2 regions of the Lysinibacillus sp. BS3 genome follow, and region 1 is predicted to be linked to the other one. Evidence: riboswitches for the same ligand, from Rfam matches in the RefSeq annotation. Region 1 holds a riboswitch; the other holds the start of a gene.
What was found. A riboswitch is a leader RNA that binds a small molecule or an ion and turns the genes downstream of it on or off. The one in region 1 is predicted to bind cyclic di-GMP.
Positions count from the first base shown of each region.

Region 2: linked by a shared signal. The riboswitch ahead of AAJG31_RS16680 (HAMP domain-containing methyl-accepting chemotaxis protein) and the one ahead of AAJG31_RS22915 (amidase) in region 1 are both predicted to bind cyclic di-GMP.

Region 1 is NZ_CP154860.1:4,578,786-4,584,892, forward strand. Features, by position in the region: gene AAJG31_RS22905 (M20/M25/M40 family metallo-hydrolase) at 1-907, shown strand, start outside; gene AAJG31_RS22910 (CheW domain-containing protein) at 931-1,419, shown strand; cyclic di-GMP riboswitch class I at 1,557-1,648, shown strand; gene AAJG31_RS22915 (amidase) at 1,692-2,573, shown strand; gene nspC (carboxynorspermidine decarboxylase) at 2,619-3,758, opposite strand; gene AAJG31_RS22925 (saccharopine dehydrogenase family protein) at 3,755-4,984, opposite strand; gene AAJG31_RS22930 (hypothetical protein) at 5,411-5,617, opposite strand; gene AAJG31_RS22935 (methyl-accepting chemotaxis protein) at 5,820-6,107, shown strand, end outside.
Region 2 is NZ_CP154860.1:3,386,192-3,392,298, reverse strand. Features, by position in the region: gene AAJG31_RS16690 (sodium:solute symporter family protein) at 1-454, opposite strand, end outside; gene AAJG31_RS16685 (3-oxoacyl-ACP reductase FabG) at 476-1,228, opposite strand; gene AAJG31_RS16680 (HAMP domain-containing methyl-accepting chemotaxis protein) at 1,218-2,969, opposite strand; cyclic di-GMP riboswitch class I at 3,075-3,160, opposite strand; gene AAJG31_RS16675 (hypothetical protein) at 3,364-3,558, opposite strand; gene AAJG31_RS16670 (DUF1456 family protein) at 3,700-4,194, opposite strand; gene AAJG31_RS16665 (alpha/beta-type small acid-soluble spore protein) at 4,379-4,582, shown strand; gene AAJG31_RS16660 (MFS transporter) at 4,653-5,849, opposite strand.

The DNA of each region.
Region 1 (6,107 bases):
TTTCACTTCTCATATGGATACTGTCGTTCCAGGAAAAGGCATCAAACCGTCTTTACGTGAAGATGGCTATATCGTATCAGATGGTACGACGATTTTAGGTGCCGATGATAAAGCAGGACTAGCTGCTCTATTTGAGATGGTCAAACGTTTGAAAGAGCAAAATATTGCACATGGCGATATTGAATTTATTATTACGGCTGGTGAAGAAAGTGGCCTTGTTGGCGCTAAAGAGTTAGATCCAGCTAACATTAAAGCAAAATATGGATTTGCGGTTGATAGCGATGGCAAAGTTGGTGGTATCGTGACAGCAGCACCATTCCAAGCGAAAATTTTCACAAAGATTATTGGAAAAACGGCACATGCAGGGGTTGCTCCTGAAAAGGGCATTTCTGCCATAACAGTCGCATCAAAATGCATTGCTCAAATGAAACTAGGTCGTTTAGATGAAGAAACAACAGCGAATATTGGGCGTTTTGAAGGTGGACAAGCGACGAATATTGTTTGTGACGAAGTGACAATCCTTGCAGAAGCACGCTCTATAGACAAAGCTAAATTGGATGCGCAAACAAAGCATATGCAAGATACGTTTGAACAAGTAGCTGCTTCTTTAGGCGCACGTGCAGAGGTAGAAGTGAAGCTAATGTATCCAGGCTTCCGTGTAACGGAATCGGATAAAGTAGTTCAGGTAGCTATGGCTGCTGCACGCAATATTGATCGTACACCGACACTAGGCATTTCTGGTGGAGGCTCAGATGCAAACGTCATCGCAGGCTTTGGTATTCCTACAGTTAATTTATCTGTTGGATACGAGGATATCCATACAACAAATGAAAAAATACCAGTAGAAGAACTTGAAAAATTAGCAGATTTACTAGTAGAAATCGTCAAAGAATCGGCGAAAAACTAACAGTCGAATAAGGATGTGACCCTATGGAAAGTGTCAAAGCAGTCGTTTTTGCTTGTGGGACAGAGGAGTATGCTGTGCCTGTGGAGCAAGCGATTTCAATTGAAAAATTAGAGCAAGTAACACCTATTCCTCATTTACCTAACTATCTTCTAGGCTTTACAAGAATTCGCGGTGAGCTTGTACCTGTTCTTGATTTTGAACGCATACTGTACAATCGTTCATCGAATACAGCAACTGCTCGTATCATTGTGTTGAATACAGATGTTGTTAATTATGGATTACTTGTTACAGAAGCACGTGAAATTCTTGATTTCGATGAATCAGTACTTCAGCAATTGGGTCTAGTCAATTATAGTAAAACACGCTATTTTACTGCGGTAGCTAATCTTGAAAATCGAATGATAACATATGTTGATCCAAAAATACTGGTTAATTCATTAGAGGGAATTAGGGAAATTATCGATTATTTACACAAAATGCTTGAAAATGAAAAGGAAAACGTAGAGGCTTAAGTACTCTACGTTTTTTTATGTTTGAATAGTAAATTTAACCTGTATTTTGTCGTTTTTACCTGATCATACATGTGACAATTATGCATTATACCTACAGACAAACAATTACTAACCGCGTATGATAATGATTAAGAAAAAACTGAAAAAGGCAAACTTCACCGAAAGGGAGGGACGCAAAGCCATGAGTCTAAACACTATAATTTCAGTGCAAGATTGTCAGGTTGCCAGGTTCTGTTCTAGGAGCCGTGGCGAGTAGAATGGAGTTAGTTCGTATGAAGAGACAATTAAAAGTATGGACCGCACTAATCGTCATCATGATTAGTTCATTAGCTTTATCAAGTGGAAAGGTTGATGCAATGTCTATACAGGAAAAGGCTACTTGGCTGTGGGATACATCCCTCATCATTGATGACCAAGAAAAAATATTATTATTTTTAGAACATAACGATGTCAATAAAGTTTATCTGCAAATCGATCAAGGCATAGCGAGCAATGACTATAAGCATTTTATTAGTAACGCTTCTCACAGAGGTATTCGCATTTATGCATTGGATGGTGCTGCAAGCTGGGTTTCAGCTGAGGGTAGTCGAAGCCAAGACGAATTGTTTAATTGGTTACATACATATAATGAGAATTCAACTGAATCTGAGCAATTTTCTGGGGTTCATCTTGATGTAGAACCTTATTTAAATAGTGGATGGAGCTTACATCAAGCACAAACGATAGAATCCTATCAAACACTAATAATGAAAGCAAGTGAGAAAGCAAGTCAGTTACAACTTACTTTAGAAGTAGATATGCCATTTTGGTTTGATGAAGTTCAGTATAATAACCAATTTGGAAAAGGGTTATTAGCTGATTGGGTCATTGAGCATACGGATAGTGTGACGATCATGGCCTATCGTGATGCTGCAAAAGATATTATCTCTATTGTAGAACATGAAATCGCGTATGCTTCCACTGTGAATAAATCAATTGTAATTGGTGTAGAAACAGGCGCTTCAGAGGAAGGGGAAAATATTACTTTTTATGATAATGGAGAAGCCTTTATGAATGAACAGCTTATACTTGTTCAGCGACATTTTTCAAATAACGATGCTTTTCATGGAGTAGCCATTCATTATGTGGAGAATTGGATGACCATGCGTCCATAAAAAAAGTCCTTCCAGTGTTAAACTGGAAGGGCTTTTCTATTGGTATTAGGACAGTCGACCACTGTAGTCCTCGAATTTAAATTCACGAATGACTTTAATACCTTCTTCATCATTATAAGAAACGATAGATGGTAAGTTGACACCGTTAAACATATGGTTTTTCACCATTGAATAATGAGCCATATCTGTGAATACAAGACGATCACCTGGTTTTAATGGCTGTTCAAACGAATAATCGCCAATCACATCACCAGCTAGACATGTTAGTCCACCTAAGCGATACGTGTGTGCTAATTCATTTGCTTGTCCAGAACCAATAATCATTGGACGGTAAGGCATTTCAAGTACATCAGGCATGTGACATGTTGCTGATGTATCTAAAATAGCAAGATCCATTCCATTTTCTTGAATATCTAGCACCGTTGCTACTAAATAGCCTGTATTAAGGGCTACTGCTTCACCTGGCTCAAGATAAACAAGCAGGTTATACTTTTCTTGAATATAATTAATGATGTTCACAAGTTTTTCTACATCATAATCATCACGTGTAATATGGTGACCGCCACCGAAGTTTAACCATTTCATTTGGTGTAAAACATCACCAAATTTTTCCTCAACTACTTCAATAATACGCTCTAATGTATCAGAATTTTGTTCACACATCGCATGGAAGTGTAAGCCATCGATACCATCAAGCTGTGATTTATCAAAGTTAGCCAATGTTGTACCAAGGCGAGAGTTTGTGTAACAAGGATCATAAAGAGCTGTTTCAATTTCAGAGTATTCAGGATTCACACGAATACCACATTCAATTGTTTTACCAGCAGATTTAACTTTATCCTTGAACTGAGCCCATTGGTTAAATGAGTTAAATACGATGTGGTCCACATAGCCTAGAAGCTCGTCCATTTCATGCTCAATATAAGCAGGTGCATAAACGTGAACTTCTTTGCCCATTTTTTCATAGCCAAGACGTGCCTCATGCAGTGAGCTAGATGTAATGCCCGCTAAATATTCCCCTACTAGCGGGAATGTTGAATGCATAGAGAAGCCTTTAAGGGCTAATAAAATGCGGCAGCCTGTTCGATCTTGAATTGATTTTAAAAGCTCAAGATTCTTTGTTAATAATCGCTCATCCACTACATAAGAAGGGGATGGAACTTTTGAAAAATCAATTGGTTTCATCGGCTTAATTCCTTTGCATCTAAATCAAGGTCTAATAATTCTGGGTTATGGCTTTCTTGCCATGGTAGACCCCATTTATTTAGTGCATCCATGAATGGATCTGGATTGAAATCTTCCACATTCCATACACCTGGTTTACGCCATTCACCGTTCATCACAAGCATTGCACCGATCATAGCTGGTACGCCAGTTGTATAAGAAATCGCTTGTGAACCAACCTCGTTGTAGCACTCTTCGTGGTCACATACGTTGTACACATAGTACGTTTTTTCTTTGCCATCTTTTAGACCGCGAATGATACAACCAATGTTTGTTTTACCTTTTGTACGTGGTCCAAGTGAAGCTGGATCTGGTAATACCGCTTTAAGGAAGTGGATTGGTTGAATCATTTGTCCTTCAAATTCGATTGGCTCAATTGACGTCATACCTACGTTTTCTAACACTTTTAAGTGTGTTAAGTATTTTTCAGAGAACGTCATCCAGAAACGGATTTGTTTTAAACCTTTGATATTTTTTGCAAGGGATTCAAGCTCTTCATGGTATAGAAGGTAAATATCTTTTGGTCCGATTTCAGGTAGGTTATACACTTCTTTTTTCTCAAGTGGTGCAGTTTCAATCCACTCGCCTTCTTTCCAGTAACGACCATTCGCTGTAATTTCACGAATGTTAATTTCTGGGTTGAAGTTTGTTGCGAAATGATATCCATGATCTCCCGCATTGGCATCCACGATATCGATATAGTGGATTTCATCAAATTCATGTTTTTGTGCATGAGCTGTGAAAACGCCTGTTACACCTGGGTCAAAACCGCTTCCAAGTAATGCAGTTAAGCCAGCTTTTTCAAACTTCTCTTTATAAGCCCATTGCCATTTATATTCAAATTTTGCCGTTTCAGGTGGCTCGTAGTTTGCAGTATCCACATAGTGCACACCTGTCGCTAAGCAAGCATCCATAATCGTTAAGTCCTGATAAGGTAGAGCCACGTTAATCACTACATCTGGTCCGAAAGCTTTAATAAGCTCAATAACCTCTTCTGTATTGTCTGCGTCTACCTGTGCAGTATGAATTTTTGTTTTTCCGCCGTCTAGTTTTTCTTTTAGAGCGTCACATTTTGAAACAGTTCTACTTGCGATACAAATTTCCTCAAATACGTCCGAATTTTGAACACACTTGTGTACCACAACACTGGCAACTCCGCCAGCTCCGATAATCAATGCTTTACCCAATTGTCTACCCCCAAGTTCATATAAAGTATTGTCAAACAAGCTGATTATACAGAAAATTGATATACTACTCAATCATTGTTTTAAAATTTTCTACAAAAAATTTTATTTTTCTACAACAATTAGACGTATACGGAGGGGATTGCCTCGGAAAAGAAGGGAATCATGAATAAATCTACAACGCCATTTTAGTAAAAATAGCTGTTGTATAGACTTAAATAATTGGTGAAGTTTCATCACAATTCATCCAAGATACTACGACATCAAGTAAATATTTTTCTAAATGAATGTTTTGACATAGTATCTCTTCCGATTGACGATTTGATACCATCTACTAAATCATTTCTACTAACTTTACATAAAAAAATCCCTCTACATATAGAAAGGGAAGGAACCACATTAAATCTGTGTACTGGAAAATGATGCATATTATTTCAGAAAACGATTGGATACTTGTTGTTTTTCTTCCCCCCATATATAGAAGAAAATCACAAGCAAAGTACTAAAAAAACCCATCACAAGAGCATACGTACTGAGGGCTACTCCCACTTGACTTTGCATGGCATAAATAAAAATGGCCCCTATTGTTAACAAGTTGCCTGTAACAATCGATACTAGATGAAAGCGTTTATTCATAGCAAGCCCTCCTATTAGATGAATTGGTAATGCTCAGGATTTAAGATAATTAACTTCAATTATCGCACAATTCAGAACTTTTTCCAATGTTTTTATCTTACTAGAATAATTAAAGATGCTTTTTTAATACATCTTTTTGTAGTATGATGAAACACAAAAGGAATATTCATAGATTATTACAAGAAAGGGGAGAGGATGGATCGTGAAATTACGCAATTCATTAACTTTTCAACTTGGGACGATTATCGCTGGTATTTTAGTGGTGATGCTAGGGATTACTTCGTTCGCTACATACATAACTGCTTACAATAAACTTTATGATGCTGCTGGTGTTGAGGCCTATGGCTGTGCCAATATTACGACAGGTTTGATCAATCCGCAACAATTGGACAAGGCCATTCAAGGCGACAAGGCTGTACAGGAAAGCATTGGGAACGATTTGAACTGGACAACAGGTCATAAAGATATTTTCCAAACACAATATATTTTA
Region 2 (6,107 bases), 1.2 Mb from region 1:
TAAAATCAATTTGCAACAATTGCTGAATAATATACGTTCCACCAACTGTTAACGCCGCTGCATTAAAAACTCCAAAAGCAATTGCCATAACAACCCCTGTATAGGCTCCTAGCTTTTTACTGCCATAGCGTAAACCGTAGTAATCTGCTAATGTCCAGCCCTTTAAACGTCGTAATGGCTTTGTCCAAATGAGTGCTCCAAGAATCATACAAGTCCCTAAACCACCCATTGTTGCCGAACCTTCAAAGCCACCACTTGTATAGCCAGAGCCTACCGCTGCAAAAAAGAAGGGAGCTGCTAATAATGCAGCGACTAAACTACCCGTGACAACGGATAAAGGCATGCTCCAACCAGCAACAATCAAATCCTCGGCTGTGTTGACACGCTTATAGCCTTTATAGCCAATATAATAGATAAATAATAAGTATAAGCAAAAGATAATAATATTTAACATTATTTACTCCTTCGTTTTCCATTAACCGTTCATTACGACCCCACCATTTGGCGTTAAAATTTGACCTGTATAGAAGTCAGCATGATTAGAGGCTAAAAATAATACACTTTTCGCAATTTCTTCTGGTTGCGCTAAACGTTTTAATGGATATTTTGCGGATTCTTCCTCCACATAGTTATCGCCAAACTCTTGTAGAATGTCCGTAAATGTTCCACTAGGAGCAACTGCATTGACAAGTATAGAAGGTGCTAATTCTCTTGCTAAAGCCTTTGTAAAAGCATTAATAGCACCCTTTGCAGCTGAATAATGCGTGAATTCTTCACAACCCAAGCTACCAATATCAGATGAAATATTAATGATTTTTCCTGTATTACGTTCCTTCATTCTTTTAGCTGCTTCACGGCAATTATAGAAACAGCCATATAAATGAACTTTAATCATACGATCCCACTGCTCATCCGTTAAATCTGTAATGCTGGAACCCTGTGCAAATCCTGCGTTATTTACAAGAATATCAAGATTCCCGAGATGCTCGTCCATAAATTGATGCATCGCTTGTACTTCTTGAGAGTTAGAAACATCTGCGAGGAATATAAAAGCTTTCACACCCAACTTTTCTGCTTCTGTACGTACAGCTTCTGCCTCTTGTTCATCCCCAATATAATTAATTAGAATATTGGCTCCATGTTGCGCAAAGCCTAAAGCAATTGCTTTACCGATTCCTTTACTAGAGCCTGTAATTAAAACATTTTTTCCTGTAAAATTAATGTCCATTATGATCATTCTCCAATTTGAATTTTGCCACTAGACCTTGCAGCTCTTCTGCTGTTTTGCCTAGTGATGAAGAAGCATCCTTTACTTCCTGCATGGTAGATAATTGCTCTTGTGTAGAATTCGAGACATTTGAAGAGAACTCTGCTGACTGCTCTGCAGATTGTTTAATATTATTAACAGATGCCGCCACTTCTTCTGAGGATGCAGAAATTTGTTGTGAGGCTGCTGAAATTTCACGTATTTGGCTAGCTACTTCTTCTGAGGAAGTAAGAATTTCTTTAAAGATTTCGCCTACTTCATTGGTAAATGCCATCCCTACCTTAACATCCTCTTTGCCTTTTTCCATAACTGTGATAGAAGCGTTTGAATCAGACTGAATAGAACTAATTAAATTATAAATTTCTGTTGCTGATTGAGAGGATTGTTCAGCTAAGCGTCTCACTTCATCCGCAACAACGGCAAAGCCTTTACCATGTTCACCTGCTCGTGCCGCTTCGATCGCAGCATTTAATGCTAATAGATTTGTTTGATCAGCTATAGCAGTAATTAAGCTAACAATTTCACTTATTTTTTTTGTATTAACATGTAGTCCATTAATGGTTGTCCCTATTTGTTCAACAGAATCATTAATTAACTCCATTTGAGCAATAACTTGTTGTACAACTTCATTGCCTCGTTCAGAAGCCTGTGATGCTGAAATAGAGGATTCCGCAGCTACATTTGCAGAATCAGCAATTTGCTGAATACCTGTTGCAGTTTCTTCCATAGCAGCAGCTGTTTCCTCTGTCATGGTCATCGAGGCCTCAGCATTTTGTGTAATTTGATTCATGTCTAGTGCAATATTTGTTGAGCTGTTATAAGTTTCACCAGCATGTACCGTTAATTGATTGGCTGCTGAAGAAACGTGATTGGATGTATTGCGTATGTTTAAAATAATATGTTGCAAATTAGCCACCATTGTACGAATGGATTCAGATAATTTACCAATTTCATCCTTCGATGTCTCTAAATCCACATCTATTAATTCACCATTTGCCACTTGATTGGCAACGTTCACTACTTTTTTCAGTGGCTTTAATAGTCGATCTATAATTATGTAAACTAAAACTAATAAAATTAAAATGCCGATAATGGCAATGACAATTTGCTTAATCACACTTGTTTTAATAATCGTATTGATATAACCAGCGGAGTAATCAATCCCTAATAGGGCAATCAGTTGGCCATTATCATCTTTAATAGGACTAAAAACTGTTCTCCAAGAACCAAAAGGATCCTCGAATATATCAGTTACCTCTGTACTATTATTTTCAATAGCTAATTTTGCTGTTTCTACATGTTCATCCGCTAAATCAGTAAAAATTTCACCGGCTTCATATACTTCATTTAGATTAGAGGTATAGCCAATTGGATTGACGCCACCCTCATCCTTGACATCCCAAATATAACTCCAGCTCATAATACCTTGCTGTTCCTGAATCATATCAAGTTGCTTTTGGATCTTTGTAAACTTTGCGTTTGTTTCCCCTTTTTCGGACAGCAAATCTTTTACTTCATCACTGTCTAAGTTCATAGCTGTTAATAAACCAACACTTTTTAATTCTTGCTTCAAATCCACATTCATCCGATTATTTAATTCACTAATACTTTGCGTCGTAATAATAGCGATAAGCAGTAATACAACGATAGAGACTGTTAGTAAAAGCTTATTTTTTAATGATGTGTTTTTTAACAACTTCATTTCCCCTTTTCCTCCTTTGAACTTTACTTGCAAAAAAATGCCTATTTCAAAAGAAATAGGCATAAAAGAACAAAAACTAGAATGAGAATGATACAACTAGCACTCTTTTGCAACCCAGCCGCCATAGCATTTATTGCCTTAGACCTGTAGCTTTGCGTCTTTACTTTTCAGTAAATTTACCTATATTTCCCTACCAAAATTAACACAGTAGGTAAAAGTAGTCAATGCTCTCTACTTAAAACATACATATTTTATACTAGCTGTTCCTTCATTAATAATTATATAAATTACTTAATTATGATTCATCTATTGAACAAAATAAAAACAGCTACAACCTCAATTAGCGTTGTAGCTGTCCACTTTCAATTCACTTACCCCTAAGTGTTTGAATAAATTATACGTTTTGTGTGACAAGTAATACGGATGGTATAAAGGATAATGCAAACATAGCGATATACCATACGGAAGTACGTCGTAATGAAAAGCGTACTTTTTTTCGTTCCGCATAAAAAATATCTAACATAACTGCAACAATAAAAGGCATTGTAATACATGCAATAGCTACTAATAAGATGTCAAAATAAATCATACAAGCACCCCTTTGTCTGTGAACATTTTTCATCTTTTTTGTGAACATTTTGTGATAATTTTATTGTACACAATTTCATCACAAATTGTCAACGAGTTTTAAAGAAAAAAATGGCACTTTATGATTGATATCCATTGTGCATTATGCTCTATATTTATATGTTAGGCCCCTTAAAAAATTTCGTACGAATGAATCGCCACACTCTTTATAATTACGATGACTTGGATTTCTTAAAATAGCACCTAATTCACCTTTTGTAACTTTAATGCCGCCGTCATATAAAATCTCAAGCATCTCCTCAGTTGTTAAAGCTAAAGCAATTTTTACTTTCTTTAGCAGCATATTATTTGGGCTTTCTTTACCTGACACAGGTAAAGGTCCAACAGCCTGTCCTTCTCTTGGTTTCTGAGGCCCGCGTTTAAAAGTAATTAATCCATTTAAAAATGCCTCTAACATTTTATTATTACATTTGATGTATTCCTCTGGCGCTTCTTCCTCATCATTAATCTTAATCAGCATATTTAATACTTCTTCCTTTGTATAATCCATGCCACCAAGTTTAAAAATTTCTACCATATCTACATTTTTTATATCGAACGCATAGCGTAAACGAATTAAGATATCATTATTTGTCATTATATTTCCTCCTTTAATTAACCTTATATAGTAAAGAGCCAGGCTTAATTATAACAGAGAGTTTGCTGATTATTGCTAGCTTTCCACAAGTTGTTGTTGTTAGCAAATAGCGTGTGCATTTCCTACTTTTTAAATGTATGAAAAATTTAATCGCAACCATTCTAAGGTCAAGGAGGTGAGAACAATGGCTAACAATAACCGCAGTTCAAATAAACTTCTAGTACCTGGAGTACATGAGGCTGTCAATCAAATGAAATATGAAATTGCACAAGAGTTTGGCGTTCAGCTTGGGCCAGAAGCATCTTCTCGCGCAAATGGTTCAGTTGGAGGAGAGATTACAAAACGCCTTGTTGAAATCGCTGAAAAACGTTCAAAAGGTTTATTATAATTAAATACTAATAAGAAAAGAACGAATCCCATTTACATAATTGGAATTCGTTCTTTCGTGCTCTATAAAATTATGCTGTTTGCAATTCCTTCCCTGAGCTCTTAAGCGTTAGCATAACGATAAAGGAAATACAATACAGTGCTGCTAAGTAAATCATCACGACAGTCATATCGTAGCTTTGTAAAATAAAGCCTACAAAGATTGGTGAAAACCCACCTATAGCTCGTCCAAAGTTAAAAATGGTGTTTGTTGCTGTACTGCGAATTTGTACTGGATAAAAGCTACTAATTAATGCACCATACCCTGCAAACATTCCATTAGAGAAGAATCCTACAACCGCACCGCCTACTAATATCGCTACTGCACCTGTTGCAAACGAGTAAAAGAATACAGCACATGCAGAGGCTACTAAAAATATCCCGAATGTTAGCTTTGCACCAAAACGATCCATAAATCTGCCAAACGTCAGCATTCCAATGATCATGCCAACTGCGGTACTAATTGTCCACAATGCTGAGCTTGAAACCGATAAACCTTGCGATTTCTGTAACATCGAAGGTAGCCAAATCATTAGACCATTATAGCCTGCGATTTGAACAGTAGCCATTAGAATTAGGGAGAGTGTTGTCATGGTGATACGAGGTGAAGCAAATAATTGTGCTAATTTCCCGTTCTCTTGCTTATTATTTTGTTGTTTCTGCGCTGCTAACCATTCTGGTGATTCATCAATATTTTTACGTACGATAAAGGCGAAAATAACTGGTAGTAATCCTACAAAGAATAATGCACGCCACCCTAAAGTTGGTAAAATAATAGCACTTAATAAAGCGGCTAAAATTACTCCATATTGTGCACCTACACTGACATAAGAGGATGCTCTGCCTTGTTTATTCTTTGGCCAAGCCTCCGCCACAAGCGCCATCCCAATACCATATTCTCCGCCAGCACCTAAACCAGCGATAAATCTATAAACATAAACTTGTTCAATACTTGTTGCTACTCCTGTTAAGGCCGTTCCGATGGCAAACAAAATAATCGTATACGTAAACACTTTTACTCGACCATATTTATCTGCTAATACTCCGAAAATAATACCACCCAGTAGCATCCCAATATTCGTGATGGATGAAATCAATCCACCTGTTGCAAGATCAATATTAAATTCTGCAATAATCATTGTCATAGCAAAGGAAATAAACATAATGTCCATTCCTTCTAGCGTTAGCCCCGCCACTGAAGCAACCACGGTTTTTTTACGATAATCCATTCTTTTTAGCCTCCATTTTCTAGTTGTCGATCTCTTTTAGTGAATGGATTATAGCTGTCTTGTCCATTCTCTTTTGAAGCCTCACGGGACTTCCTTTAAAAGAGGAGTACGGAACAATAATAAAAGCCCTTCCGTCACAGAGGACAAAAGGGCATGACAAAGCAAAGATATTAGCTTAAAAATATCACATAGCCCTTTTCAGCCTCTCTGGACCGTATTAAAGGATTTATATATCGTTCATTTATACCGTTCTACATT